DNA from 2 places in the Mesorhizobium sp. B2-3-2 genome. Region 2 is predicted to be linked to the other one. Evidence: predicted binding sites of a transcription regulator. Region 2 holds the regulator's gene; the other holds the start of a gene.
The links. Region 2 encodes LexA, which represses DNA repair genes until DNA is damaged. Its sites were predicted from a motif close to TGTTCNNNNTGTGTTCNG; they were not measured.

Region 1: a site for LexA is predicted at 9,116-9,133, ahead of FJ964_RS11805 (metallopeptidase family protein). Genes of this name have one in related genera too.

Annotation. Positions count from the first base shown of each region.
Region 1 covers NZ_VFWA01000004.1:49,937-65,230, forward strand. Annotated here, with positions in the region: gene lpdA (dihydrolipoyl dehydrogenase) at 1-512, shown strand, start outside; gene FJ964_RS11750 (hypothetical protein) at 725-1,648, opposite strand; gene leuD (3-isopropylmalate dehydratase small subunit) at 1,719-2,324, opposite strand; gene FJ964_RS11760 (GNAT family N-acetyltransferase) at 2,479-2,898, shown strand; gene FJ964_RS11765 (metalloregulator ArsR/SmtB family transcription factor) at 2,984-3,304, shown strand; gene FJ964_RS11770 (SRPBCC family protein) at 3,301-3,747, shown strand; gene FJ964_RS11775 (SRPBCC domain-containing protein) at 3,780-4,271, shown strand; gene FJ964_RS11780 (FAD-binding oxidoreductase) at 4,440-5,606, opposite strand; gene FJ964_RS11785 (CoA ester lyase) at 5,828-6,724, shown strand; gene FJ964_RS11790 (DUF1737 domain-containing protein) at 6,780-6,986, shown strand; gene FJ964_RS11795 (hypothetical protein) at 6,973-7,650, opposite strand; gene FJ964_RS11800 (TetR/AcrR family transcriptional regulator) at 7,819-8,448, shown strand; gene FJ964_RS11805 (metallopeptidase family protein) at 8,467-8,889, opposite strand; gene FJ964_RS31325 (hypothetical protein) at 9,157-10,227, shown strand; gene FJ964_RS11815 (DUF6504 family protein) at 10,169-11,644, shown strand; gene FJ964_RS11820 (error-prone DNA polymerase) at 11,641-14,919, shown strand; gene FJ964_RS11825 (Trm112 family protein) at 15,178-15,294, opposite strand, start outside.
Region 2 covers NZ_VFWA01000001.1:194,874-210,167, reverse strand. Annotated here, with positions in the region: gene FJ964_RS00990 (SurA N-terminal domain-containing protein) at 1-1,635, shown strand, start outside; gene trpD (anthranilate phosphoribosyltransferase) at 1,632-2,642, shown strand; gene trpC (indole-3-glycerol phosphate synthase TrpC) at 2,647-3,459, shown strand; gene moaC (cyclic pyranopterin monophosphate synthase MoaC) at 3,462-3,962, shown strand; gene glp (gephyrin-like molybdotransferase Glp) at 3,962-5,167, shown strand; gene FJ964_RS00965 (alpha/beta hydrolase) at 5,204-6,043, opposite strand; gene FJ964_RS00960 (AMP-binding protein) at 6,210-7,835, shown strand; gene kynA (tryptophan 2,3-dioxygenase) at 7,832-8,668, shown strand; gene kynU (kynureninase) at 8,732-9,979, opposite strand; gene FJ964_RS00945 (TetR/AcrR family transcriptional regulator) at 9,982-10,653, opposite strand; gene lexA (transcriptional repressor LexA) at 11,119-11,859, shown strand; gene FJ964_RS00935 (ComEC/Rec2 family competence protein) at 11,853-14,303, opposite strand; gene gltX (glutamate--tRNA ligase) at 14,407-15,294, shown strand, end outside.

The DNA of each region.
Region 1 (15,294 bases), on a different contig from region 2:
TCGACGAGCAGTGCCGCACCTCCATGCGCGGCATCTTCGCCATTGGCGACGTCACCGGCGAGCCGATGCTGGCGCACCGGGCGATGGCGCAAGGCGAGATGGTGGCCGAAATCGTCGCCGGCCATAAGCGCAGCTGGGACAAGCGGGCTATCCCCGCCGTCTGCTTCACCGATCCGGAGCTGGTCACCGTCGGCCTGTCGCCGGAAGAGGCCAAGGCGCTCGGCGGCGAAATCAAGATCGGGATGTTTCCCTTCGCCGCCAATGGACGGGCGATGACCAGGCTTGGCGAGGATGGCTTTGTCCGCGTCGTGGCGCGGGCGGACAATCATCTGGTGCTGGGCATCCAGGCGGTCGGCCAAAGCGTGTCGGAACTGTCGACGGCCTTCGGCCTGGCGCTCGAAATGGGCGCGCGGCTGGAGGACATCGCCGGCACCATCCATGCCCATCCGACACAGGGCGAAGGCTTCCAGGAAGCAGCGCTGAAGGCGCTGGGACACGCGCTGCATATTTAGAGCGCGACAGGTGATGTGGGCGGGGCACTGCCCCTCAAGGGGGGAGATTGACAGTTTCGGCGCCCCGCTCACTTGGCAACGTTGGGAAATTGGCGAAGGAAGAGGTGACGGCCGATCTCCTCCCTTGAGGGGTAGATGTCCGGCAGGACAAAGGGGGGCTGGCCCGCCACCGGTGCGCAATTCCGGACTGAAAACCGTTTGCCGGAATTGTGTTAATTCGCCGCGCTCATCGCCTTGTCGAGCGCGGCCTTCACGTCGGCCGGCCAGGTCTTCACCGGGGGCTTGGCGTCCGGCTCGCCATTGTCGCCGCGACGGGCGAAATAGAGCTTATGCTGGGCCGGGTCGACCGCCATGAAGCCGTCATTGCCGCCGCAATCGTGCGGAACGCAGCCGCTGGCATAGAAGGCGCCGGACGCGGTCTTTTCGGTGCCGCCGCCGACCAGCAGGCTGGTCGCCATGTCGGGCATGTCCTTGCCGAGCAACGCTTCGGCGGCCTTGTAGACGGCCTCATTGTGGAAGGCGTCGATGATGTTGTCGTATTTCGACGGATCGATGTCCTTCCAGTCGGTGCCGGGTTCGGGCATGTAGGTCAGATTGCCCGAGATGGTCAGCCCCGATGTCGGCGACCACTGCAATGCCGGTTTCGAATCGCCAGGCAGGAGATAAGGCACGAAATAGATGGCGTTGTCGGAGACGGCCGTGGGCGGCGCGCCGCACTCGTCCTGCTCGACGGTGGTGCTCTGGATCTCGCCGCCTTCCGGTTTCCAGACGATCACCGTCGCCGGTCCGCACTGGTTGCCGCCGTCGCCGACATCGAACAGCGCCACCTTGACGCCGCCGACCTCGACTATCCTGTCGAAGAAGACGTCGTAATTGCTGGCCAGTTGCTTGCCGTCATAGGCAAGCACCTTCTCGCCATACTGTTCCTGCTGCGTGATGGTGAACTGACCGCCCTCGAACGGGACCGGCGCCTGTTTGTCGTCGTCGGAAACGTCGGCGGCTCCCTGATCGGTGGCCGGCGTCTCGGTTACCGCCGGTGGCTGCGCCGCTGGCGTCTCGGCCTGCGCATGCGCGCCGGCCAGCGTCGCCACGGTCATGGTCAGGGCGCAGGCGCTGGCAAGAAGCGGGCGTGTCATGACTGTTCCTCCTCCAGCCGCCGCAAACCCGGCCAGGGACGGCCGGGCCGATGTCGTCAGGCCGCGCCACTCAGGCCCAGGGGCGCAGCTCGGCGTTCTTCTTCTCGAACGAAGCGATGGCGCCGGCCTTCTCCATGGTCAGGCCGATATCGTCGAGGCCGTTCAGCAGGCAATGACGCTTGAAGTCGTCAAGATCGAACTTGACCACGCCGCCGTCGGGCCCGCGGATCTCCTTGGCCTCGAGGTCGATCGACAAAGTGGCGTTGGAGCCGCGCGAAGCGTCGTCCATCAGCTTGTCGAGATCCTCGGGGCTGACGGTGATTGGCAGCACGCCGTTCTTGAAACAGTTGTTGTAGAAGATGTCGGCGAAAGAGGTCGAGATGACGCAGCGTATGCCGAAATCGAGCAGCGCCCACGGCGCGTGCTCGCGCGAGGAGCCGCAGCCGAAATTGTCGCCGGCGACGAGGATCTGCGCCTTGCGGTAGGCCGGCTTGTTGAGCACGAAATCCGGATTCTCCGAACCGTCGTCCTTGTAGCGCATCTCGGCGAACAGGCCGCTGCCGAGCCCGGTGCGCTTGATCGTCTTGAGATAATCCTTGGGGATGATCATGTCGGTGTCGACATTGACGATCGGCATGGGCGCGGCGACGCCGGTGAGCTTGGTGAATTTTTCCATGGTCTTTGCCCGTCTTCCTGGCATTGCTGGGGATTGCTGGCGCCCGGTTTACACAAAGCCGGCGGCAAATAAAAGGCAGGTGTTCGCGCGCGTCGGCACGGGGTACGGCACAAAGGGCTTCGGATTCGCGGCCCGATGGTGCAGTCTGGCTGCGATGGCTGAAAAAATCCTCTATGCACGCGAACCCGCGCTCGACGTCGCCGAATTCCGCCGCGTGCTGGTGGATTCCGGCCTCGGCGAGATCCGTCCCGTCGATGATGCCGACAGGCTGCGGGCGATGCTGTCGGGCGCCAATCTGGTGCTGAGCGCGCGACTGGATATCGAAGGCAAGCCGCTGGTCGGCGTCATCAGGGCCGTGACGGACTTCTCCTGGGTCTGCTACATCTCTGATCTTGCCGTTTCCGGATCGGCGCAGGGGCTCGGCATCGGCAAGGGACTGATGGACGAGGCGCGGCGGCAGCTTGGCCCGTCCGTCGCCATCAGCCTGGTCTCCGTGCCCGACGCGGCCGGCTTCTACGAGCGCATCGGAATGATGCGCATGGCCGACGCCTTCTGGTTCTCCCGCACGCGCTGACATTTTTTCTCCTGTGGCCGGATCCAGCAGCCGTTGGCATGACATGTCGCCTTGACATGCAACCAAATGGTTGCATATTAGTGCCATGAGCATGGACGCTGTTTTCAGGGCGCTGGCCGATCCGACCCGCCGGCAATTGCTGGACAGCCTCCATGCCAGGAACGGGCAGACGCTGAACGGGCTATGCGAACAGATGGCCATGACGCGCCAGGCGGTGACCAAGCACCTGGCGATCCTCGAGAAAGCAAACCTCGTCACCACTGTGCGCAGGGGCCGTGAGAAGGAGCATTACCTCAACCCGGTTCCGATCAACGAGATCGCCGAACGCTGGATCGGCAAGTTCGAGCGGGGGCGGCTCGCCGCCCTCAGCGACCTGAAGAAACGTCTTGAAAGGGACGACCGATGAGCAACGCCTTCGTTTATGTGACTTATATCCGCACCACGCCCGAGAAGCTTTGGCAAGCGCTGACCGATCCGGAATTCAACCGGCAGTTCTTCCTCTGCTCCCATCAGGAGAGCGACTGGAAAGTGGGCTCGAGCTGGAAGCTGGTCTTCCCCGACGGCCGCATCGCCGACTCGGGCGAGATCCTGGAGGTCGACCCGCCGCGGCGTCTCGTCATCAAGTGGCGCAACGAATGGCTGCCCGAGGTGAAGGAGGACGGCTACACGCGCTGCACCTTCACCATCGAGGAGGACGGCGCCCTGATGAAGCTCAGCGTCGCCCACGAAGCCGACGGTCCGCACAGGCTGATCGAAAACGTCGCCAAGGGCTGGCCGCTGGTGTTGTCCAGCCTGAAGAGCCTGCTGGAGACCGGCAAGGGCTTTGAGCGCCCGCCATCGAAAGGGTGATCGTTTAGGTATCAATCTCTTGGGAGGCAGCCATGCCGCATGAGCCCGCCACGCACGCCATGACCAATGGCGAGACCGTGTTGGCCACCGCCGATATCGGTGCTCCGCCCGAGCGTGTCTTCCGGGCGCTGAGCACGGAAGAAGCCGAACTGTGGTGGGGATCCGCCGACACCTACCGGATGGTCGGGTGGACGGCCGATCTTTGCGTTGGCGGCCGCTGGGCGGTTGTCGTCAGAACCGCTGACGGCAAGGACATGCCAGCCGGCGGCCAATTCCTGGAGATCGAGACGCCGCGCCGGATCGTCCAGACGCGGGCCTATGGGTGGGACCACCCGACGCTCGGCCGGCGGGAGACGAAGGTCGCCTGGCTGCTGGAGCCGATCGCTTCCGGCACGCGGCTTACCGTTTGCCACGGCGGTTTTGCCGGCCGGCAAGAGGCCGCGGCCGAGCACGCCGAGGGCTGGGGACGGGTGCTGGCATGGCTGCAAGATTATTTCGAGGCCGGAAATAGAGCCGCGGCTTAGAAGCGCCCTTTCCTTCTCCCCTTGTGGGAGAAGGTGTCGCCGAAGGCGACGGATGAGGGGTGTTCCAGGGAACGCCAACGCCTCACTCCGCTGGAACACCCCTCATCCGTCTCGGCGCTGACGCGCCGATCCACCTTCTCCCACAAGGGGAGAAGGAAAGGGCGCTCCTCAAATCACATTCAATTCCCGGAACGCCCTTCCTTCGGCAATGCGTGCGTAGCCAAAGGCGGAGCAGTCCACCGTGCGGTAGCCGCCATGGACGATCAGTTCGGCCAGCGCCTTGCCCACGGCGGGCGCCTGCTGCAAACCGTGGCCGGAAAAGCCGTTGGCGAAGAGGAAATTGCCGACTTCGGGATGCGAGCCGATCACCGCGTTCTGGTCAAGCGTGTTGTAGTCGTAATGGCCGGCCCAGGCGCGCGTCGGCTTGATCGCCTCGAAGGCCGGGATGCGGGTCGCCAGCACCGGCCAGATCACCTCTTCGAACAGCGGCCAGTCGACGTCGAAATCGGCGGGGTCGGCCGGACCGTCGCCCTCTTCCGGCTCGGCGCCGCCGGTGAGATAGACCGAGCCTTCCGGCCTGACATAGATGCCGGAGGGATCGACCAGCAGCGGCATGTCGGCATATTTCTCGCGCGCCTCGAAGACGAAGACGTTGCGCTTGCGCGGCTCGACCGGCAGCGCCAGCCCGGCGAGCGCGGCGACCTTGCCGGCGTTCGGCCCCGCGGCATTGACGAGGATGCCGGCCTCGAGCCGCTCGCCATTGTCGAGGCTGACGCCGGCAACGCGCTCACCTTGCCGCTCGATGCCGGTGACCGAAGCGTTGATGAAGTCGATCTTCTTCTCCCGCAACGCCTTGCGGAACAGCATCAGCATGGCATGGGCGTCGAACCAGCCCTCGCCGCTGCGGCCATAGGCGCCGGCGGTGATGCCCTCGGCCGACAGCCATGGGAAACGACGCACCAATTGTTCGGCTTCCTCCAGCAAAATGTCGGCGCCTTCGGCGACCTGCGCCTCGTGATTGGCTTTCAGGATCGGCAGCCCGGCCTCGCCGGCGAGAATAAGATAGCCGCCCTCGCGAAAACCGATGTCGGCGTCCGCGCCGAATTCTTCCTTCAGCCGGCGGAACAGTTTCAGCGTGAATTGCGACAGGCGGATGTTTTGCGGAATCGAGAATTGCTGGCGGATCGAGGCCATGGATAGCGTCGTCGCCGCATGGGAAAATTGCGGGTCGCGCTCGACCAGGGCGATCGAGCCGGAAAAGCCTTCCTCGCGCAGATAATAGGCGATCGAGGAGCCGACGATGGCTCCGCCGATGATGACGATGTCGTAGCGCACGTTTCAGGCCTTTCCGAATCGAGCCGCGGATGGGAGTCACGCGGTTGGCAAAACAGTGTCGAAGCGCGTGCCGCGCCCGGAGTCAACCAGCCGCATCGTGCCATCCTGCGCTTTCAGGAGGGCCAGCGCGATGGCGAGCCCCATGTAGGTAGCGTCGGTAGAGCGCCGCGCGATGCCGCCTGCTCCTTGCTTCAACCCGCGGCAGGCGGCATAGATTTGGCATGACGACCGATCCCTACCGCCCGCGCCGCTCGGTGCTCTATGTCCCCGCCTCGAACGACAAGGCGCTGGCCAAGATGGCGCAGCTTGCCTGCGACGCCGTCATCGTCGATCTGGAGGATGCCGTCGCCCCGGCCGACAAGGTCGCGGCGCGCGAAAGGCTCGCCGGCCTCTTCAGCAATCGTCCTGATACCAACCATATTGGCCGGCGCTGCGAGATGATTGTGCGCATCAATGCGCTCTCCAGCGAATGGGGCGACGCCGACCTGCTGGCGGCGGCCAAGGCGGAGCCGGACGGCATCCTGCTGGCCAAGGTGGACACGCCCCGCGACGTGCTCGAGGCTGGTGACGTGCTCGACGACAATTCCGTTCCCGACAGCGTGAAGCTATGGGCGATGATCGAGACGCCGAAGGCCGTGCTCAATGCCGGCGCCATTGCCGAACTTGGCCGCGATCCCGCCTCGCGGCTCGATTGTTTCGTTGCCGGAACGAACGACCTGACCAAGGACATCGGCATTCTGACGACGCCGGACCGGCGTTATCTCTTGCCGTGGCTGATGCAGATGGTGCTGGCGGCGCGTGCCGGCGACCTCGATATCCTCGACGGCGTCTTCAACGATTTTCGCGCGCTCGATGCTTTCAGCCGCGAATGCGCGGAGGCGGCCGCCATGGGCTTCGACGGCAAGACGCTCATCCATCCCGCCCAGATCGAGGCGGCGAACCGCGCCTTTGCGCCGTCGGCGGAGGCCGTGGCCAAGGCGCGCGCGGTGAAGGAGGCCTTTGCGCTTCCGGAGAATGCCGGCAGAAACGTGATTGCGCTGGAGGGAAGAATGGTCGAACGGCTGCACCTGGCGCAGGCCGAAAAACTGCTGGCGAAGGCGGCGGCCGTCGGCGCATGATGTGCCGTGTTGGATTGGCGATCGCGGGCGATGGACTGACGACAGGAATTGAATGATGAAACTCTACCGCTTTCTCACCGCTCCGGACGACGCCAGCTTCTGCCACAAGGTGACGGCGGCGCTGAACAAGGGCTGGCACCTGTTCGGCTCGCCCACCTACGCCTACGACAAGAAGACCAAGACCATGCGCTGCGGCCAGGCCGTGGTGAAGGATGTCGAAGGCCAGGAATACGGGCCGGACACCAAGCTCAGCGATTGGTAGGCCCTCGCATCCACAGCCACGCCGCCAGCCAGGCGATCGATGCCGCAAGCGTCGCCAAGCCCAGGTCAAGAGCGAGCTCCGGAACGAACGCACGAAGCGCGATCGGCACCGCGCCAATGAGATAGAGAGCGAGAGGAATGCGCGGCACGCCTCTTGCAACGGCGAGAGAGATCACAAACGCCAGCGTTCCAACCAGAAAAAGAACCGAACTGGCGACCAGAGCGAGACCGAGCGGCCCGGTCCGCAGCTCGACGATGGTTGTGAGCGGAAGCTTCGAGAATACCAGATTGATCACTGCTTCCACGCCTACCAAACTTGCCAGTGCAACGAAGTTGACGACAAACGCGACAGTGCCGAACAGCCCCGCGCGCCGGCCAAATGCAAGAAACAGGCCCACGACGAGGCCAAGCGCCAATATCTCGGCGACTGGCGCGAGAAGTTGCGTCAGATCGGTGGTCGCGATGAGCGAGCTGCGTTTAGCCGCGTTGACCAGAAGAATAAGCGCGCTTCCCATCCCGGCGACGGCGGCAAGCCGATAAAGCGTGAAGCTGGGCACAGTCGCGCTCGACTGAACAATCGCGAAATTCTCCTGCTGAAGTTCTTCGGCTGGACTCTGACGCGAAATGACCGATTGCGGGCGGGGTGGGGCTGTTCTGGCGAGCATGTTCGTCTCCTCAGCGGGAGTTCGGGAGCCGCGAAGACCGCAGGCCTGTTCCGATCCCATCAGTAATCACTGCTTACATGCTCTGGCCGGAATTGTAAACGGCGATTACATAGATCGCGGAATCATGCTACAGAGGCGGGAGCAGCTCCGCGGAACGAAGGGAAAGAGATGGCAAAAGCCAAGGCGCCTCATCGCACTGGTTACCACCATGGCAATTTGCGGGAGGTCCTGATCGATGCCGCGGTTCAACTGGTCGAGGAAGGCGGCCCCGATAATGTGAGCGTGCGCGAAGCCGCAAAACGTGCCGGCGTTTCCCCTGGCGCGCCGTTCCGCCACTTCAGCAACAAGACCGCATTGATGACGGCTGTCGCGGAGCAGGCAATGAGCCGGTTCCGCTCGGAGATCACGGATGCGGTCGAGAAGGTTGCGACGGACGATCCGATCGAACGCTTTGCCGCTGTTGGAATCGCCTATTTGCGCTGGGCAATTCGAAACCCCACCCACTTCCAGATCATCTCGACACGCAATCTTATTGATTGGGATGCTTCAGAGTCGCTGCGTCACGATAACGAAGCGGTGCGTTCGCTGATGGAAGCGTCAATGGCAGAAGCACAGCGACGAAACATGCTCCGGTCGGACGACATGGCAGAGACCCAGATAGCCGCGAGGGCGCTCGTCTACGGGCTCGCACGCATGTACATTGATGGACATTTTGCGCAATGGGCAGTGGCAGGACATACCGGGGAGCAGACTATGCAGAACGTATTAAAACATTTCGTCACACTCATTGTGAAATGACGGTCTGACGTAGAACCGTCACTCGGCCGCCTCTTCGATCTTCTCCATATCGTCGTCCGACAGGCCGAAATGGTGGCCGATCTCGTGGATCAGCACATGGGTGACGATGTCGCCCAAGGTCTCCTCGTTCTCGGCCCAGTAGTCGAGAATGGCGCGGCGGTAGAGCGTGACGCGGTTCGGGCCTTCGCCGGTCTGTGGGTTCCAGCGCTCGGCAATGCCGCGTCCCTCGAACAGGCCGAGCAGGTCGAAGGGCGTTTCCAGCGACAGGTCGTCCATGATCTCGTCGGTCGGGAATTCGGCGATCTGGATGATGATCTCGCCGGTCAGCTTGCGAAAATCCTCGGGCAGATGGGCGTAGGCCTCCAGCGCCAGGAACTCCATCTCGTCGATCGACGGCGAAAGCTGGTCATGCCAGACGCGGGTCTTGTAGATGCGGGCCATGCTTTGTCCTTTGATCCCGGCATATAGGCTTTCGCGCCACAATCGGCAAATGACGCGGGATTTCCCCGGTTCAAACCCGGAGCAGGGAATTGCGCATGGCGCCGGGGGCCGTTTCGCCTGGCTTGGGGGCGCGGCCGGCTTTCCCGGCCAAACGCGACACTCCTACCGGAGAGGAATAAATTCCCCGTGAGTCTGCTTGACTCTTGGGGTCGCCTCTGGAATCAATAGGAACATAACAGGAACAATTGTGAGTGGAAGCTGACCGTCATGGCGATGACCGCCGTGGCGCGGGAGACTGTTTTTGCCCTGCGCCGCCAGATCGCGAAGATCGAGGGAACGCTGCCCGAGCGCCTGCAGGCGCCGGCCGGCGCGGCTTCCGACGACGGCATGGCCGACGCGGACCGCACCGTGGTCCGGCGCGGCATCGCCGTGGCCAGGCCGGATGCTTTCCTGCGCACCGGCGTCGGCCGGCTCGATGCCCTCTTGGGGGGCCATTTGGGCGACGATCTGGGCGGCGGCCTGCCGAAAGCGGCCTTGAACGAAATCCATGGCGTCGAGACCCGCGATGCCGGAGCCGTCGCCGGCTTCGCCCTGTCGCTCGCCAGCCTGATCCTCAAGCCCAGCCTGATCCTCAAGCAAGGATCGCGATTGCCGGTGCTTTGGATCGGCACCCAGGAGGTTTTTCGCGAGGCGGGCTTTCCCTATGCAAGGGGCCTCCACGCCGCCTTCGGCATCGAGCCGGAGCAATTGCTGTTTTCCGAGGCGCCAAGGCTCGCCGATGCGCTGTGGGTCGCCGAGGAGGCGGCCCGCATGACGGCGCTCGCCGCCGTCATCCTTGAAGTCCGCGGCAATCCGCAGCGGCTGGACCTGACCGCGACGCGCCGGCTGCACGCCCGCGCGCAGAGCGCCGGCCGGCCGGTCTTCCTGCTGCGGCAGGCGGCCGAACCCGAACCGACGGCGGCGCCCGTCCGCCTCATCGTCTCGCCGGCGCCGGCAGGGCCGCGCGACATGGTCGCCGGGCCGCTTGCCGGCTCGATCGGCCGCCCCGCCTTCACCATCAACATCGGCAAGAGCCGCATGGCCCTGCCAGGACAATTCATATTGGAGTGGAACCCCGATGAACGCGTATTCGATGAAAGAAAGATTGGGGAAAGAAGGGCCGGGGAAGAACGAGCAAAGAATCCTGTCCCTGTGGTTTCCCTATCTCGCGGCCGAACGGATCCTGCGGCAGCGCCTGGGGCGGTCCTGGCGTTCCCGGCCGTCGGATCACCGGCCGCTGGTGATCAGCCATCGCGACAGCAACGCGCAGCGCATCTTAGCCCTCGACGAGCGGGCTGAGGCGCTGCATCTGAAGTCCGGCATGGGCATTGCCGACGCGCGCGCCATGCATCCGTCGATCGACATAGTGGAGGCCGATGCCGAAGCCGACCGGCGCCTGCTCGAAGGCCTTGCCGACTGGTGCGACCGCTACACCCCGCTGGTGGCGCTCGACGGGACCGACGGCCTGTTCCTCGACGTCACCGGCTGCACCCATCTTTTCGGCGGCGAACGCACCATGCTGGACGAGATCCTGTCGCGCTTCTTCCATCAGGGCTTCGACGTTCGCGCCGGTCTTGCCGCGACGCCCGGCGCCGCCTGGGCGGCGGCGCGGTTCTGCGGCGACCGCATCGTTGCCGGCGGCGAGGAGGAAGCGCTTCTGGCGCCCTTGCCGCTGGCGGCGCTGCGCATCGCGCCGGAAATCCGCGCCAGCCTTGAAAGCGTCGGCCTGCGCACGGCGGGCGCGGTCATGGCCGCGCCGCGCGCGCCGCTCGCCCGCCGCTTCGGCGGCTCCCTGCTGTTGCGCCTCGACCAAGCGCTCGGCCGCCTCGACGAGGCGGTGTCGCCGCGCCTGCCCGTCGCGCCGCTTTCGGTCGAACGCCATTTGGCCGAGCCCGTCACGCTGACAGAGGACATAGAACGGCTGGTGGGCATGCTGGCGACGACCCTGAAGATCGACCTCGAGCGGCGCGGCGAAGGCGCGAGAAGCCTGGCGCTGCTCTTGTTCCGCGTCGACGGCGCCGTCAGCCGCATCGCGCTCGGCACGTCGCGGCCTATGCGCGAACCCTTGCTGATCCAGAAATTGTTTCATGAGAGGCTGGCCGCCCTCGAGCAGCATATCGATGCCGGCTATGGCTTCGACCTGGTGCGGCTCTCGGTGCTGGCGGCGGCCGTCTTCGACATGCCGCAAGCCGACCTGACAGGCGAAGCGACCGACGACGGCGCCGATATCGCGCTGTTCGCCGACCGCATCCGCGCCCGGCTCGGCGAGGGGGCGGTTCTCAAGCCGGTCGCCGTGGAAAGCCACCTGCCCGAGCGTGCCGTCGCCACCATCCCCTTCACCGAAAGCCCGCGCCGCACCACGCCGCCGAAGAAACCGGACAGGATGCAGGCGCCGATGACCATCTTCCCGCCGGAGCGGCCGATCCGGCTTTTCCGCTCGCCCGAGCCGATCGAGGTGCCGGCCACCGAAATGCCCGAGGGACCGCCGCTGAATTTCCGCTGGCGGCGCGCGCTTTACCGGGTCGCCCGGGCCGAAGGGCCCGAACGCATCGCGCCGGAATGGTGGCGTGAATTTTCAAGCGACGACGCGGCGTCGACACGCGACTATTTCCGTATCGAGGATGCCGACGGCCGCCGCTACTGGCTCTACCGGCAAGGTCTCTATGGCGGCTCTGAAATCCCGCCGCGCTGGTTCCTGCACGGGGTCTTCGCATGAACGCGCTGACCGCCATTCCCTATGCGGAATTCGGCATCCAGTCGAATTTCTCCTTCCTGCGCGGCGCTTCCAAGCCGGAAGAGCTGGTCGTCGCGGCCAAGCTCATGGGGTTCTCCGCGATCGGGCTCGCCGACCGCAATACGGTGGCGGGCGTGGTGCGCGCCTGGCAGCAGGCCAAGGTCGAGACGCTTGCTTACCACCCCGGCTGCCGGCTGGTCTTTTGCGACGGCACGCCGGACATTCTCGCCTATCCGCGGAACCGCAAGGGCTGGGGACATCTGTGCCGCATGCTCACGCAAGCCAATCTGCGCGAGGAGAATGAAAAAGGCGCGACCCTTCTGCGGCGCGACGATCTTCTCGAATGGGGCGATCTGATGTCGCTGGCGGTCCTGCCCGACCTGACGGCGGGGGCCGAGGGAGCATTGGCCCTGCTTGGCGAGCTCAAGCATCGTTTCGGCAAAAGCCTGCGGCTTGGCGTTTCGCCCGATTATGCGGGAAACGACCGCTTCAGGATCGAGCAGGCGGCGGCGATGGCGGAGCTGGCCGGCCTGCCCTTGATGGCGACCAACGACGTTCTCTACCACACGGCCGAACGGCGCCCCCTCCAGGATGTGCTGACCGCGATCCGCCTCAACATTCCCGTTTCGGAGGTCGGGCTGGAACTCACGGCGAATGCCGAGCGCCATCTGAAGCCGCCGTTGGAGGTGGCGCGCCTGTTCCGCAGGCATCCGGAGGCGCTGGCCGAAACGCTGCGCTTTGCGCAGGAGCTGACCTTCTCGCTCAGCGACCTTCAGTACAACTACCCCGACGAGCCGACGCAATCGGGCCTCGGCCCGCAGGCGGAGCTGGAAAGGCTGGCGCGGGAGGGGGCGGCCAGGCGCTATCCCTCGGGCGTGCCGCAATCGGTGACGAAGCGCATCGAGGAGGAGCTCGCCCTCATCGAGCGCCTGAACTATGCCCGTTATTTCCTGACCGTCCACGACATCGTCACATTCGCCCGCAGCCAGGACATTCTCTGCCAGGGGCGCGGTTCGGCCGCCAATTCGGTCGTCTGCTTCTGCATCGGCATCACCGAGGTCGGGCCGGAGCGGATCGACACGCTGTTCGAACGCTTCATCTCCGAGGAGAGGAACGAGCCGCCCGACATTGACGTCGATTTCGAGCATGAGAAGCGCGAGACCGTCATCCAGTATATCTACGAGAAATACAGCTCCAAGCGCACCGCGCTGGCCGCCGCCGTCATCAGCTATCGCGGCCGCTCGGCGCTGCGGGAAGTGTCGAAGGCGATGGGCCTGTCCGAGGATGTCAGGGCGTCGCTGTCCGGTTCGATCTGGGGCTGGTCGACCTCCGAACTTGGCGAGAAGGAAGCCCGGGCCGGTGGCCTCGACCGCACCGATCCGGTGTCGCGACATGTGATGGAGCGCGCCAACGAGATCATGGGCTTTCCGCGCCATCTCTCCCAGCATGTCGGCGGCTTCGTCATCACCAGGGACCGGCTCGACGAGATCGTCCCCATCGTCAAGACGGCGATGGAGGAACGCAAGATGGTCGAATGGGACAAGGACGATCTCGACGCGGTGAAGATCCTCAAGGTCGACGTGCTGGCGCTCGGCATGCTGACCTGCCTGAAGCGCGCCTTCACCTTGCTGACGGACCATTATCCGCAGGCGCGAGACCCTTACGGGCAGCCCTATGTCCTTGCCACCCTGCCGGAAGAGGCGGAGCCGGTCTATAAGATGATCGGTCGCGCCGACACGATCGGCGTCTTCCAGATCGAATCGCGCGCGCAGATGTCGATGCTGCCGCGTCTCAAACCAAAAGAATTCTATGACCTTGTCATCGAGGTGGCGATCGTGCGGCCCGGCCCGATCCAGGGCGACATGGTCCACCCCTATCTGCGTCGCCGGCAAGGCAAAGAGCAGCCTGAGTATCAGAAACCGGAGCTGGAGGCGATCCTCCACAAGACGCTGGGCGTCCCTCTGTTCCAGGAACAGGCGATGAACATCGCCATCGTGGCCGGTGGCTTCAAGCCGGGCGAGGCCGACGAGTTGCGCCGCGCCATGGCCACCTTCAAGCGCACCGGCACGATCGGCAATTACCGCCGGCGGATGATCGACGGCATGGTCGGCAAGGGCTACACCCGGGACTTCGCCGAACGCTGTTTCAAGCAGATCGAGGGTTTTGGCGAATATGGCTTTCCCGAAAGCCATGCCGCCTCCTTCGCGCTGCTGGTCTATGCCTCCTGCTGGTTCAAGACCTTCTATCCCGACGTGTTCTGCGCCGCGATCCTGAATTCGCAGCCGATGGGTTTCTACCAGCCGGCGCAATTGGTGCGCGACGCGCGCGATCATGGCGTCGACATCCGCGAGGTCGACGTCAATTTCTCCGTCTGGGACTGCACGCTGGAACAGACGACTTTCGACCCGGCCCGCATCCTGCCGCGCCATGCCGAAATGCGCGGCGTCATCGCGACGCAGCACGCGGTGCGGCTCGGCTTCAGGCAGATCAAGGGACTTTCCGAGGAGCGCATGGAAGCCTTCGTCGAGCGGCGCGGTTCAGGCTACGCATCCGTCCGGGATGTCTGGCTGCGCTCCGGCCTCGATGTCGGCGAGCTCGAAAGGCTGGCGCAGGCCGACGCTTTTCGGTCCATCGGCCTCGACCGCCGCGCGGCACTATGGGCGGTGCGCGCGCTGGACGGCAAGAGCGCCGCCGAGAAGCTGCCGCTGTTCGACCGGCCAGCCCTTGGCCTGCGCGAGCTGGAGCCCGAAACGAAACTGCCGAAAATGCCGCTCGGCGAGCATGTCATCCATGATTACCGCTCGCTCGGCCTGTCCTTGAAGGCGCATCCGGTCGCCTTCCTGCGCGAGCGGCTCGACCGGGCCGGGGTCATCCCCAATGCCAGGTTGGGCTCCGTGCGGGACGGACGGCGCGTCTCGGTCGCCGGGCTCGTTCTGGTGCGGCAGCGGCCCGGCAAGGGCAATGCGGTCTTCCTGACGCTGGAGGATGGCGAGGCCGTCGCCAACGTCATCTTCTGGGAGCGGACCTTCGACCGTTTCCGGCCCATCGTCATGGGCGCGCGCTTCGTCAAGGTCACCGGCAAATTGCAGTCGGAATCGGACGTCATTCACATCGTCGCCGAGAAGATCGAGGATCTGACGCCCTGGCTGACGGTGCTCCTGGAGGAGGTGAAGCCGGACGCGCCGGCCCGGCAGGATATCGCGACGCTGGCGGACAAGGCGGAAAAGGTCATGCCCAGGGGGCGCAATTTTCAGTAGGGCCAGGGCGTGATCTGCGGCAAAAAGAAATCGTCCGATACTGATAAGGCAGCGGGACAGCGCCCCCCTCTGCCCTGCCGGACATCTCCCCCACTTGGGTCCCACTTGGGGGGAAATTGGCAGCTTCGGCTGCAGCGCTCTTTTTTGGACGTTGAAAATTGGCGAAAGCCGTTGTGACGTCCGGTCTCCCCCTCGTGGGAGAGATGTCCGGCAGGGCAGAGGGGGCGCCGTAGAACGCCGGCCTCAATGACCGCCCCGTCACGTCGAGCCGGCCGGCCCGCCCAGTCGGGGCGGCGACAGCACGTCTTCCGCCGGGATGCTCCGCGCCTCCGAAGGCAGCATGATCGGGATGCCGTCGCGCACGGGATAGGCGAG
Region 2 (15,294 bases):
GACAACCAGGTGTTGGCGCAGCTTGTTTCGGGCGCGGTCCTCGACGAACAGGCTCGCAAGCTCGGCCTTGGCCTGTCCAAGGACCGGCTGGCCGAACTCACCCGCGAGGATCCGGCGTTCAAGGGCCCCGGCGGACAGTTCGACCGGAGAGCCTTCGAATACAGACTGCGTGAGGTCGGCATGCGCCCGGAGGATTATTTGAAGAATCGGGCCCAGGTCGCGGTGCGCCAGCAGATCGTCGAGGCGGTTTCGGACGGCCTCAAGGCGCCTGACACCTTCTTCAAGGCGGTGGCCCTGTACCGTGGCGAGGATCGTACGGTCGACTATCTGACCTTGCCGAAGGCGCTGGTCGAACCCATCGAGGCGCCGAGCGACAGCGCGCTGCAGGCCTATTTCGAGGCCAACAAGAAGACCTATGCCGCGCCCGAATACCGCAAGTTTTCCTATGTCAGGCTCGAGCCGCAGGACATCATGGATACGAGCTCGGTGACCGACGCCCAGGTCAGCGACGACTACAACAAGAACAAGGCGCGCTACACCACTCCGGAGATGCGCACCATAGAGCAGCTTGTGTTCAAGACGCCAGACGAGGCCAAGGCCGCGCTCGATTCCTTGAAGTCCGGCGCAACCTTCGACAAGCTCGTCACTGCGGAAGGCAAGACCCCGGCCGACACGCTGCTCGGAACGCTCGCCAAGGACAAGATCGCCGACAAGGCGGTCGCCGACGCTGCTTTTGCGCTCAACGTCAATGAGGTGAGCCCTGTCGTGCAGGGTGCCTTCGGTCCCGTGCTGCTGCGCGTCACCGAGATCAAGCCCGAAGTCGTGAAGCCGCTGGCCGAAGTGTCGGACCAGATCCGCAAGGACCTGGCGCTGGGCGAGGCAAGCCGCATCCTTCTGGACGTGCACGACAATTACGAGGACAGTCGCGCCGCCGGCAGTTCGCTGGCTGACGCTGCCGCCAAGCTGAAGCTGAAGGTCGTCACCGTCGACGCGATCGATCGCAGTGGCCTGCGGCCCGATGGCTCCATCGTCAAGGACCTGCCGGAATCGCCTGCTCTGATCAAGGCCGCCTTCGAAGCCGAACCGAATACCGAAAACGAGGCGCTGACCACGGCCGATAACGGCTTCATTTTCTATGAAGTGGCTTCGATCACGCCGGCCCGCGACCGCACGCTGGACGAAGTTCGCCAGAAAGTCGTTGCCGACTGGACTGCGGCCGAGACGGCCAAGCGGTTGACCGCCAAGGCGCAGGAGCTGGAAAAGCGGCTCAAGGCCGGCGCAACGCTCGACGTCATCGCCGGCGAGCTCAAGCTGGAAAAGCAGACCAAGCGTGGCCTGAAGCGCGAGGCCGACGACGCCGATTTCGGCAAGGAAGGTGCAGCGGTGATGTTCGGCGTCGGCGAAGGCGGCACCGGCCTGATCCCCTCTCCCACCAGCGACGCGCAAATCCTGTTCAAGGTCGCCGAGGTGTTCGAACCCGCCGGGGCCGACGCCAGTTCGGTGCCCGAGGACGCGCGCAAGTCCTTCACCGCCGGCATGTCGGACGACCTGCTCGACCAGTTGGTAGCGCAGTTGCAGACGCAGTACGGCGTCCGCGTCGACCAGGCCGCCGTTGCCCAAGCCTCGACAAGATGAGCGCGCTGAAAACCCATATCGCCAAGGTCGCGACCGGCACCGCCCTGTCCTTCGACGAGGCGCGCGAGGCCTTCGACATCATCATGTCGGGCGATGCTACGCCCGGTCAGATCGGCGGCTTCCTGATGGCGTTGCGTGTGCGCGGCGAGACGGTGGACGAGATTTCGGGCGCCGTCGCCACCATGCGCGCCAAGATGCTTCGCGTCGACGCACCTGTCGGCGCCATCGACATCGTTGGCACCGGCGGCGACAATTCGCACTCCGTCAACATCTCGACGGCATCCGCTTTCGTCATCGCCGCCAGCGGGGTTCCGGTCGCCAAGCATGGCAATCGCGGGTTGTCTTCGCTGACCGGTGCGGCCGACGTCCTGACCGCGCTCGGCGTCAAGATCGATCTCACGCCGCAGGCCATCGGCCGCTGCATCCACGAGGCCGGTGTCGGCTTCATGTTCGCGCCGGCACATCACCCGGCGATGAAGCATGTCGGCCCGACCCGCGTGGAGCTCGGCACCAGGACCATCTTCAACCTGCTCGGTCCGCTCTCCAATCCGGCCGACGTGCGCCGGCAGATGGTCGGCGTGTTCATGCCGGAATGGATCATGCCGGTGGCCGAGACGCTGAAGGCATTGGGCACCGAGCATGCCTGGGTCGTTCATGGTGACGGCTACGACGAGATCACCACCACGGGCGAAACGCATGTCGCCGAACTGATCGGCGGCGAGATCCGCACCTTCACCTTGACGCCCGAAACGGTTGGTCTGGCCCGTCACACCAAGGAAGAACTGCGCGGCGGCGACGCTGCCTACAACGCCGAGGCGTTGCGCGCTATGTTGGGTGGCGCCGTGGGCGCTTTTCGCGACACCGTGCTGATGAACGCCGGTGGCGGCTTGGTGGTGGCTGGCAAGGCGACGACGCTCGCCGACGGCATGGCGACGGCGGTGCAAGCCATCGACAGCGGTCGGGCGCTGCAGGTTCTCGACCGGCTGGTCGAGATTTCGAACGGTTAGACAGATGTCGGACATCCTGCGCAAGATCGAGGCCTACAAGCGCGACGAGATCGCGACGGCCAAGGCGCGCGTGCCGCTGGCCGAGATCAAGGCGCGGGCGAAAGACACTGACGCGCCGCGCGGCTTTCTCGCGGCACTTGAGGCGAAGCGCAGGTCCGGCGGCTTCGCTCTGATCGCCGAGATCAAGAAGGCAAGCCCGTCCAAGGGCTTGATCCGCGCCGACTTCGATCCGCCAGCGCTCGCGCGGGCCTATGCAAAGGGCGGCGCCGCCTGTCTTTCGGTGCTGACCGACGCACCGTCCTTCCAAGGCGCGCCGGAATTTCTCACCAAGGCAAGAGCCGCCGTCACCCTGCCCGCGCTGCGTAAGGATTTTCTGTTCGATCCTTATCAGGTCCATGAAGCTCGCGCCTGGGGGGCGGACGCCATCCTGATCATCATGGCCAGCGTCGATGACGATTTGGCGAGCGAGCTTGAAGCGACGGCATTCGAACTCGGCATGGATGCGCTGATCGAGGTCCACGACGAGGCCGAGACGGAGCGCGCACTGAAGCTGTCGTCGCAATTAATCGGCATCAACAACCGTAATCTGCGAACATTCGAGACCCGTCTCGAAACCTCGGAACGACTGCGGGCGATGGTGCCGGGCGGTTACTTGCTGGTCAGCGAAAGCGGCATCTTCTCTCATGACGACTGCCTCAGATTGCAAAAGAGCGACATCGGCACCTTCCTGGTCGGCGAAAGTTTGATGCGCCAGCAAGATGTGACCGCCGCAACGCGCGCGTTGCTCACCGGCAAGGCAGCGGCCGAGGCTGTCTGACGATGACGGCCGCCCTCACCCATCTCGGCGCGCAGGGCCAGGCCAACATGGTCGATGTTGGCGGCAAGGAGGAAACGACGCGCACCGCTGTCGCCGAGGGTTTCGTCTCGATGCGGCCCGAGACGCTGAAGATGATCCTGGCCGGCAATGCCAAGAAAGGCGATGTGCTGGGCACCGCGCGCATAGCCGGCATCATGGCGGCGAAGAAGACGCATGAGCTGATCCCGCTCTGCCATCCGCTGCTCTTGACCAGGGTCTCCGTCGACATTGAGCCCGATCCTGCCCTGCCCGGACTGAAGATCACCGCGCTGGCGCGCGTCACCGGCAAGACCGGCGTCGAAATGGAAGCGCTCACCGCGGCTTCGGTTGCCTGCCTGACCATTTACGACATGGCCAAGGCGGTCGACCGCGCCATGGTCATCACCGGCATCCGGTTGGTCGAAAAGACCGGTGGCAAATCGGGCGATTACAAAGCCGCTGGCGAAGATGGGGCGGTCGCCTGATGGCGCTGCTTCCGGTCGCAGCAGCGCTCGAACGCCTGCTGGAGGGTGCTGCGCCGCTTGCGAGCGAAAGTGTTTCGCTCCTCGAGGCCATGGATCGTGTTCTCGCGGAACCGGTGGTGGCGTTGCGCACCCAGCCGCCCTTCAACGCCTCTGCCATGGACGGATACGCGGTCCGCGCCATCGATGTCGCGTCCGTGCCGTCCCGGCTTTCGGTGATCGGCATGGCGGCGGCCGGGCGCGGCTTTGACGGCGCCGTCGGCAAGGCCCAGGCCGTGCGCATCTTCACCGGTGCTCCGCTGCCGCAAGGCGCAGACACCATCGTCATCCAGGAAAATGTTCGTGACCTCGGCGGCGGCAGCATCGAGGTGGTCGAACCGACGGCCGAGGGTCGCAACATCCGCCGCTTCGGGCTCGATTTCTCCGAAGGCGACATCCTGCTGGAAAAAGGCCGCGTGCTCGATCCGGCAGCACTGTCGCTTGTCGCCTCGGCCAACCATCCCCGGGTGGGCGTCGTAAAGCGACCGCTGGTTGCCATCATCGCCACCGGCGATGAGCTGCTGCCGCCCGGCAGCGAACTCGGCCCCGACCAGATCATTTCGTCAAACGCCTATGGCGTCGCCGCCGCCGCGCAATCGGTCGGTGCGCATGCGCTTGATCTCGGCATTGCTGCCGATCGTGAGGAAGCCATCGCGGCGCTGGTCAGGAAAGCGGTCGCGGCCGGCGCTGATGTCATCGTCACGCTCGGCGGCGCCTCGGTCGGCGACCACGATCTGATCCATGACGTGCTGACCGGCGAAGGCATGACGCTCGGTTTCTGGAAGATCGCCATGCGTCCCGGCAAGCCGCTGATGTTCGGCCGCCTCGGCGACATCAGGTGCATCGGCCTGCCCGGCAATCCGGTGGCGAGCCTCGTCTGCTCGCAACTGTTCCTGAAACCGCTTCTGGCACGCCTCGGCGGCCGCAATTTCCGGCAAGATATCCGTCAGGCACGGCTGGGCGCCGCGATGCAGGCCAATGATCTGCGCCAGGACTATGTGCGGGCGGTGGTCAGGCAAGAGGCCGGCATGCTGGTGGCAACCCCTTTCAGCATCCAGGATTCCTCGATGCTGAGGATGCTGGCCGACGCCAACGGACTGATCGTGCGCGAACCATTTGTATCCACCGCGGCTGCAGGAGACGCTTGCAGCGTTCTCATGCTGAGGTGAATATTCCCCACATAACTCGCTGATTCTAGCGACAAATCAGATCGTTGACTCCGCTAGCAAAGCTCGTGTCAGCGGATGCGCCGGATCGGCCAGGCCTTCGACAATGTCGTAATGATGTCGGTCCGGCTCGACCACCGCGCTCGTGACGGCACCAAGCCCTGTCCAGATATTGGCCAGCAAGGCGTTCTGGCGCAAGAACTCGGACCGCTCGCCGCCTCCGGCCCAGCACGTGATGCGCGCGCCATCCATGGGCCGCAGCAGCGCCGGACTTTCCGTCAGCGCCTCGGCTTCATCGATTTTCAGCGCCGCGTTCATGCCGGTGCGCATGAGCGGACGCAGGTCGTGCAGGCCTGAAATCGAAACGACGTGGCGTACGCGCCTTGCCACGTCGGCTGCCAGGGGCGTGGACGTCGTCGCCATGCGGCTGGCGAGATGGCCGCCGGCCGAATGCCCGGTCAGCATAAGCGGTCCCCCGACCATCGCCGCCGCCGTGCCGATCGCCGCGCCGATCTCGTGGGAGATGCCGGCGATGCGTATGTCGGGGCAGAGCGTATAGGACGGCATCGCCACGGCAAAGCCGCTGTCAACCGAGCCCCTGGCGAGATGCGACCAGGTATCCTTGTCGGACTCCAGCCAGTAGCCGCCATGAATGAACACGACGAGCCCCTTGGGCATGGCGGCGGGAAGGAAGAGATCGAGCCGGTTGCGCGGCCTGTCGCCATAGGCGATATCGAGCTGAGCCCTGCCCTTTGCCGCAAGCGCATCGCGAAATGCCTGCGCTGGTTCGACCCATGCAGCCGGCCAGCGATCGCTGCCGGCGATGTTGGCGCCATTGGCGTAGGCATTGTCCCAATCGGCAATGCGATGTTCGAGCATCGGCACCCTCCCCCGGACGGCATCGTTTCAGCGCTAGCAATGGCCATCGACAGCGGCAACGTCAATGCTCCCAGAGCAAAACATTTTAGGCTTGAAACAAATTTCGACTGGTGCGATCCTGTGCCCTGTTCAGCGATGGGCGTGAGGCAGACAGGGGCAGCCGAAAATGCTTGGGCCATCAGCGCATATCGATACCTTCACGCGCGATAACCTGCCGCCGCCCGACCAGTGGCCGGACTTCCTGCTCGACGGCTTCGACTATCCCGAGCGGCTCAATGCCGGCGTCGAACTGACCGACAGGCTGGTCGAGAAAGGCCTCGGCGACCACACCGCGCTGATCGGCAATGGCCGCCGCCGCACCTACAAGGAATTGTCCGACTGGACGAACAGGCTGGCGCATGCGCTGGTCGAGAATTACGGCGTCAAGCCAGGCAACCGGGTGCTGATCCGCTCGGCCAACAACCCCGCAATGGTGGCCTGCTGGCTGGCCGCCACCAAGGTCGGCGCCGTCGTGGTCAACACCATGCCGATGCTGCGCGCCGGCGAACTGGCCAAGATCGTCGACAAGGCCGAAATCACCACAGCGCTGTGCGACACCAGGCTGATGGACGAGATGACCGCCTGCGCCAAGGACAGCGCGTTCCTCAAGCAGGTCATCGGTTTCGACGGTACTGCCAACCACGATGCCGAACTCGATCGCGCAGCCCTCGACAAACCCGTGACATTTGCCGCGGTGCAGACCGGGCGCGACGACGTCGCCCTGCTCGGCTTCACCTCGGGCACGACGGGCGTGCCGAAGGCGACGATGCATTTTCACCGCGACCTCCTGATCATCGCCGACGCCTACGCCCGCGAGATCCTGCAGGTGAAGCCGGACGACATCTTCGTTGGCTCGCCGCCGCTGGCCTTCACCTTCGGCCTTGGCGGGCTCGCCATCTTCCCGCTGCGTTTCGGCGCCGCGGCGACGCTGCTGGAACAGGCCACGCCGCCCAACATGGTCCACATCATCGAAAGCTACAAAGCGACGATCTCCTTCACCGCGCCCACCGCCTATCGCGCAATGCTCAAGGCCATGGACGAAGGGGCCGATTTATCGTCGCTGCGGGTCGCGGTTTCAGCCGGCGAGACCTTGCCCGCGCCGGTCTTCGAGGAATGGACTGAGAAGACCGGCAAGCCGATCCTCGACGGCATCGGCGCCACGGAAATGCTGCATATTTTCATCTCCAACCGCTTTGACGACATGAAGCCCGCTTCCACCGGCAAGGCCGTTGGCGGCTATCAGGCGCGCATCGTCGACGACGAAATGCGTGAAGTGCCGCGCGGCACCGCAGGCAGGCTCGCGGTGCGGGGACCGACCGGCTGCCGTTATATGGCCGATGCCAGGCAGAGCGACTATGTCCGCGACGGGTGGAACCTCACCGGTGACACGTTCTGGCAGGACGAGGACGGTTTCTTCCACTTCGCCGCGCGCTCCGACGACATGATCGTCAGTGCCGGCTACAACATCGCCGGCCCCGAGGTCGAAGCGGCGCTGCTGGCGCATGCCGATGTCGCCGAATGCGCGGTGGTCGGAGCCGAGGATGCCGAACGCGGCCAGATCGTGGAAGCGCATGTCGTGCTCGTGCAAGGCGTGGCGCCGGACGCGCTGACCGTCAAGCGCCTGCAGGACCACGTCAAGGCCACGATCGCGCCCTACAAATACCCGCGCTCGGTAAAATTCATCGCCGCTTTGCCCAAGACGCAAACCGGCAAGATCCAGCGCTTCCGGCTGCGCGCGGAGAAGATCAATTGAGCAAGCCCTACGACCCTTCCACCGAGGGCGCGGAAATGTCGTTCAAGGAGCGCATGTCCTACGGCGACTATCTGCATCTGGAAAAGGTGCTCGAGGCGCAGCAGCCGCTTTCGTCAGCCCATGACGAGATGCTGTTCATCATCCAGCACCAGACATCGGAACTCTGGATGAAGCTCGCGCTGCACGAAATCGGCGCCGCAATCCGCTCCATCCGCGCCGACCGTCTCGAACCGAGCTTCAAGATGCTTTCGCGCGTCGCGCGCATCTTCGAGCAGCTCAACAATGCCTGGGACGTGCTGCGCACGATGACGCCCAGCGAATACACCGAATTCCGCGATGCGCTCGGCCAGTCCTCGGGCTTCCAGTCCTGGCAATACCGCGCCATCGAATTCATGGCCGGCAACCGCAACCTCGCAATGCTCGGGCCGCACAAGCATCGGCCGGACCTCAGCGAGAAACTGGAGGCGATCCTGGCGCAGCCGTCGCTCTACGACGAGGCGCTGCTGCTGCTCGCCCGCAACGGCTTCGACATCGGCGCCGACGCAAGGCGCACGGACTGGCGCGAAACGCGGACCGAGAACGAAGAGGTCCTGGTCGCCTGGCAGACCATTTACCGCGACCCGCAGCGTTACTGGATGTTCTACGAACTCGCCGAGAAGCTGGTCGACTTCGAGGATTATTTCCGCCGCTGGCGCTTCAACCACGTCACCACGGTCGAGCGCATCATCGGCATGAAGCGCGGCACCGGCGGCACATCGGGCGCGTCCTATCTGAAGAAGATGCTGGAGGTCGAGTTGTTCCCGGAGCTGTGGAAGGTTCGCACCCGGCTCTGACGTAGCTTTGCCGAGTGCATATCGTTATCTCGAAACCGCTGCGCTTTTCTGAGCGACAGGCTCTTAAGTTACCGCCGCCTTGACGGCGAAACGCGCCTCCTGCCAGGCGTCCGTGCGCAAAATGTCTTCCAGCACCTCGACCGCCTGCCAGACATCGACATAGCCGACATAAAGCGGCGTGAAGCCGAAGCGAATTGTGGATGGCGCGCGGAAATCGCCGATCACGCCGCGCTCGATCAGGGCCCGCATCACCTGATAGCCATGCGGGTGGAGGAACGACACCTGGCTGCCGCGCTCATTGCCGTCGCGCGGGCTTTCGAGTTCGAGGCCGTAGACGCCGCATTTTGCCTCGACGAGCTGGATGAACAGATCGGTCAATGCGATGCTCTTCCTGCGCACCTCTGCCATGTCGACGTCGTTCCAGACATCGAGCGCCCCTTTGAGCGCGCGCATCGACAGGACAGGCTGCGTGCCGCACAGAAACCGGCGGATGCCTGTGCCGGCAGCAAAACCCTGTTCGAAGGCGAAAGGCCGCGCATGGCCCCACCAGCCGCTGAGCGGCTGGCGGACATCGCGATGGTGGCGCTCGGCCGCGTAGATGAAGGCCGGGGCACCCGGGCCGCCATTGAGATATTTGTAGGTGCAGCCGACGGCGAAATCTGCGTTCGAACGGTCGAGCTCGACCGGCAGGGCGCCGGCGGTATGGCAGAGATCCCAGACGATCAGCGCGCCGGCATCATGCGCCCTGCGCGTCAGCGCGGCCATGTCGCGCAGCTGCCCGGATTTGTAGTTGACGTGGTTGACCAGGATGACCGCGACCTGCTCGTCGATCAGTTCTTCTATGGTCGGCGCATCGACGCCCTCGAGCCGCAGCACCGTGCCCGGCCGCGTCGAGGCAACGCCCTCGGCCATATAGAGATCGGTCGGAAAGCTGTCCCCCTCGGCGACGATGACCGACCTGTCCGGCCGCATCCCGAGTGACGCATGCAGCACCTTGTAGATGTTGATCGAGGTGGTATCGCAGACCACCGTCTGGCCGGCGGCGGCCCCGATCAGGCGCCCGAGCTGGTCGCCGAGTTCGACCGGCATGTCGAACCAGCCGGCGGTGTTCCAGGCGCGGATCAGATCCTGCGCCCACTCCTGCGTGGCGGCCTGCTGCAGCTCGCCGAACACGGCGGGCGAAGCGGCGCCGAGCGAATTGCCGTCGAGATAGATCACCCCTTGAGGCAAGGTGAAGCGGTCACGCATGGCACGCAGCGGATCCGCGGTGTCCATTGCCTCGATCGCTGCGAGATCGGGAATTTTGCTCATGGTCACGATGTTCCTCGGTGAGAAGAGCGCCCCGGAAACGGGCCGGCCGTTTTGCCGCCGGGGCAAGGGCTGGCCGCATAGAGGCGCAAAAACAGGGTGAACGCCCGGTTCGATCTTTGCTCGATTTCCGGCCGAGGCAACTCCTCGAGCACCCCGACGATCCGGCGAACCTGGAGATCGCCGATCAAAAGCCGGACGTAGATGTCGGCGGCTTCGGCAGGATCGTCACAGGCGATCAGGCCGACCCGACTTGCGGTTCGAAGCAGGTCGCCAACAAGCGGCATTATGGTATTGCGGCCGAATTGCGCGATCGACTGGCCAAGCGTGCCTGTATCGTTGACGTCGCCGGCTGCGGCGCGATTGAGCGCCACCGCCTTGTCGCCCGTCACAAGGGTCAGCAGGACTGGCCCGAGCAAGTTCAGGGTTTCGAGAGGATCGCGCGCCTGGCGAAGGGCGTCCTCCAGCAGCTTCCTTGCTTCTCCCGCATTGGCTTCGATCAGGGATCGAAACAGGACCTGCTTGTTGCCGTACCAGTTGTAGAGGGTTTCGTTCGAGGCCGATGCCCGCTTGGCGATGGCAAGCAGGGAGGCGCTTTTGTAGCCGGTTTCCCGGAGCACCGCATAGGCGGCCTCCTCTATCCGTTCACGTCGCGCGGCCTGCTTCGGCGTGGTCATTGGTGTCCCTCTTCGAAAACCGTACATTGTTATACGGTTTAGTCAAGCGAGCCGGAAGCAAGGAGCGAACGAACGCAGCCCGTCGCATTCGGTGATGCCTGGCCGCTTTCCGGCAGGAAGTTGGCTTTTTGGTTTCGTTTCGTTCACGAGCCGCGGAGATTTTGATCCGCCCCAAAAGGCAGCCGGCACCTGCCGGCCACACGGTTTGCAGGCTTGTACCAAGAGTGGAGATCGGCCGGGCCACAGGCCATTAACCAAAATAGTTTCAAAGAGGCTGAGAGCGCATTGACGACAGACCGCGCTGGCAGGATGCTGGCTGCGGGAGGGCCTTTCGTTTCCGCCGCCTTAACAAATTCATTAAACTTTAAATGGTTGCGGAACACAACTGGAACAGATAGTGTTTGTTCTGGGTTTGTTTTCTGATTCTGGTTCCAGACCCTTCGTGCAATGCCTTTGGGGGCCGCCATGCTCACGCGCAAGCAACATGAACTCTTGATGTTCATCCATGAACGGCTGAAGGAAAGCGGCATTCCGCCGTCCTTCGACGAGATGAAGGAAGCGCTGGACCTCGCCTCCAAGTCGGGAATTCATCGGCTGATCACGGCTTTGGAGGAGCGCGGCTTCATTCGCCGCCTGCCGAACCGGGCGCGCGCGCTGGAGGTGCTGCGCCTGCCGGATTCGATCGCGCCGGGTCTTAACGCGGCAAAGAAGTTCTCTCCGAGCGTCATCCAGGGCAGCCTTGGACAGGGCGGCCTTAACAGGCAGATCAAGCCGGCGGCGCCCTCGCGCCTGCCCGCCGCCGGCAATGACGACGACGCGGTTTCAGCGGTTTCGATCCCGGTCATGGGCCGTATCGCGGCCGGCGTGCCGATCGACGCTATCCAGCATCAGACGCATTCCATCTCGGTGCCGCCGGACATGATCATGGGCGGCGAGCATTATGCGCTGGAGGTCAAGGGCGATTCGATGATCGAGGCCGGCATCTTCGACGGCGATACGGTCATCATCCGCAACGCCGACACCGCAAGTCCCGGCGAGATTGTCGTGGCCCTGGTCGACGAGGAGGAAGCGACGCTGAAGCGCTTCCGTCGCAAGGGCGCCTCGATTGCGCTCGAGGCTGCCAATCCGGCTTATGAAACACGTATTTTCGGACCGGACAGGGTCAAGGTGCAAGGCAAGCTGGTCGGACTGATCAGGCGCTACTGAGCGGGTTCGGCGTTGGGCTTTTCGGGTTTGCGGTAGGGCGGCAGTCCCCGTGCCTCGCGCGAGAATTTTCGCTGTTCGTGCCAGGGGCGATATGGCCTGTCGACGGCAAAGCTGGCCTGGGCCGGTGCCGTCGCCGATTGCTGGTCGAAGAAGACGGCGGCACTTCCGTTCCGAGCGAGCTGCCGCTTGGTGATGACGAGAACCAGCGGATTGTGGCAGGGGTCGTAGCCCCGGGGGTCGTCGATGACGATCAGATCCGCATAGGCGCAGGCCCTCCAGGCATCCTTGCGATCCTCCACCTGCGCGATGATCGCCCCGGAGGGATGCCGGGCCATGCACAGGCCGGTGAAGCAATAGAAAGGCGCTCCCGCCGGAAGTTGCGCAGGATCGAAGATGTCGAACTGTCGGTCTCCGCTGTCGAACAGCTCCGGCGCAACTATGGTTTCGGATTTCAGCGCGCGTTTCCAGTTGTCGACGGTGAATTCGTTCGGGCGCGCCCGGTTGATCGCGAGCTCGCCGCCGCCGATCGGCAGCGCCACCAGGCGGGCATCCTCCGAAATCAGCACGTCCGGCGTGCGCGTGTCCGAAACGGTCAACAGGCCGGCGAGCGCGAAGGGAAGTGCCGCCAGCCGCAGCCATGTCGTGGCCATCGTCGCGATGACCAGGGCGATCGCGACCAGAAGGACGGATTGCTGCGAAATCAACCCGACCGCGTCGACCGGCGAGCGTTGCGAGATCCATCCCGATATGGCGATCATCATGGTCAGTCCCTTGCCCATCAGATAAAGGGATGGTCCATCGAACTCGAACGGCATCAGCAGCGCGCTGGCAACCGCAAGGAACATCACGACGGAAACGATCGGCATGACTGCAAGATTGGCGAACAGGCTGAGTGGTGAAACGCGCTGGAAATGCCAGATGGCGAAAAGCGCCGTGGCGCTTCCCGCGATGATCGAGGTCATCGCCAGCCCACCTGTCGCCAGCAGCAATTTTCGCGTCAGGAGGCCAGGCAAGGTCCGTTGCGGCGGCGGGGTCCGCGCTTTGTCGGCTTTGCGATCCGACCAGCCGGCATAGGCGCCGACCAGGGCCGCGGTGGCGGCGAACGACATTTGGAAGCTCGGCCCTACCACCTCGTGCGGCGACACCACGATGACGGCGATCGCCGAAATAGCCAGATTGCGCATGGTGAGTGCCGCCCGATCGAACAGGACGGCGATCAGCATCACCGCCAGCATGATGAAGCTGCGTTCGGCGGCAACGACGACGCCCGAAATGACGAGATAGGCGGCGATCGAGAAAAGTGCCGCCGCGGCCGCGTATTTCTTGACCGGCCGGCGGGAGGAAAAGTTCGGGAACAGCGCGAAGCCACCACGCAGCAGCCCCATGACGGTGCCGGCGACCAGCGCCATGTGCAGCCCGGAAATGGAGATGATGTGGTAGATGCCGGTGCGTCGCATCGCTTCGTTGATTTCGTCGGGAATCCCGGCGCGCACGCCCACGATCAGCGCCGCGGCGATCTCGCCCTCGGCGCCGCCGATGCTGTCCCTGATATGGTCGGCAATGCTTTCACGAGCACTCTCGATGGCGGCTGAAAGGGCGGCCCACAGCGGCCTATCATCGGCCGAGACGATCTTGGGATTTCCGAGAAAGAACCCGCTGGCACCGATGCCGGCGAAGTAGCTGTCGAAGGAAAAGTCGTAGCTGTCCGGCCGCACCGGCCCGGTCGGCGGCAACAGCTTGGCATAGCCGGTCACGAGCGAGCCGGCCGTCACCTCAGCCGGCACCTTGCGCGCCGAAAGGCGGACGCGCTCCGGCGCGTAGCGTAGTTTCGGCCGTGCGGTCGATGTCACGTCGATGGTCAGCCGGATGCGACCGGTCTCCATCTGGTCGACTGAAACGACGCGGCCGGTGATTTGCGTGGAGATTTCCGAGCCCAGCATCCGCGTTCCCGCCCGCCAGGTCTCGACTTTGCCGGCGAGCATGCCGAGCGCGCACAACAGCGCCGCCATGAAGCACAGATGGGTTTTCGACCATGAGCGCGAAACGAGCGCGCACAGCGCCATCAGGATCGCGATCGCGAGAGGCTTGGCAAAGCCCGGCTCCGCCGCCAGCGAAAAATAGGCCACCGATCCGCATGCCAGGAACACCGGTATCAGCAGGAAGGCTACGCCCCGATCGAGTTCGAGCTCGGCGGCTCTGGCCACTCCGTTGCGCAGGCGAGGCCATGAAGCACGACCGAACTCCCGGCGCAGGCGCGAGGCCGCGCGGACAGCAGGGACGCCAGGCGGCGCGGAAACATCCGGCGGCAGCGACTTGCCCGGCTGCTGCAAGGGCGGCGGCGCCAGCGGCAATGAGACCGGCGCGGGCATGGCAAAAAGCGAGCGTTCGCTGACGCCAGCAACGACGTCGTCGCCTTCCTCCGCGGCCCGGCCCGCTCCAGCCATCGGGTCTGCCCCTTGCGCCCTCGACACCCTATGCTACATGAACGCGCGGCGCGCGAAAGTGCGCGTGATCCGCACCCCACTCCAGACGTTTCCCGAGAGTTGTATGTCCGACAAGGTTGTCACCCGTTTTGCCCCCTCGCCCACCGGCTACCTGCACATTGGCGGCGCGCGTACGGCGCTGTTCAACTGGCTCTATGCCAGGCACACCGGCGGTACGATGCTGCTGCGCATCGAGGACACCGACCGCGAGCGCTCCACCGATGCGGCAACGGCCGCCATTCTCGATGGGCTGACCTGGCTCGGCCTCTCCTGGGATGGCGGGGCGGTGTCGCAGTTCGAGCGCGCGCCGCGCCATCGCGAGGTGGCCGAGGAGCTGGTGCGCATGGGCAAGGCTTACTACAGCTACGAGACCCCCGCTGAGCTTGAGGCAATGCGCGAGGCGGCGCGGGCCAAGGGCCTGCCACCGCGCTATGACGGAAGCTGGCGTGACCGCGACCCTTCGCAGGCGCCTCCCGGCGTCAAGGGCGCGATCCGCATCAAGGCGCCGACCAAGGGCGAGACGGTGGTGCATGACCGTGTCCAGGGCGACGTGCGCTTTCCCAACAAGGATCTGGACGACTTCATCATCCTGCGCTCGGACGGCAATCCGACCTACATGCATGCCGTCGTCGTCGACGACCACGACATGGGCGTCACCCACATCATCCGCGGCGACGACCACCTCACCAATGCCGCTCGCCAGACCGTGATCTACAACGCCATGGGCTGGGATGTGCCTTCAATGTCGCACATACCGCTGATCCACGGCGCCGACGGCGCCAAGCTGTCGAAGCGGCACGGCGCGCTGGGCGTGGAGGCCTACCGCGCCATGGGCTACCTGCCCGAAGCGCTGCTGAACTATCTGGCTCGGCTCGGCTGGAGCCACGGCGACGACGAGATCATGTCGATCCAGGACATGATCGCCTGGTTCGATATCGGCGACGTGAATAAG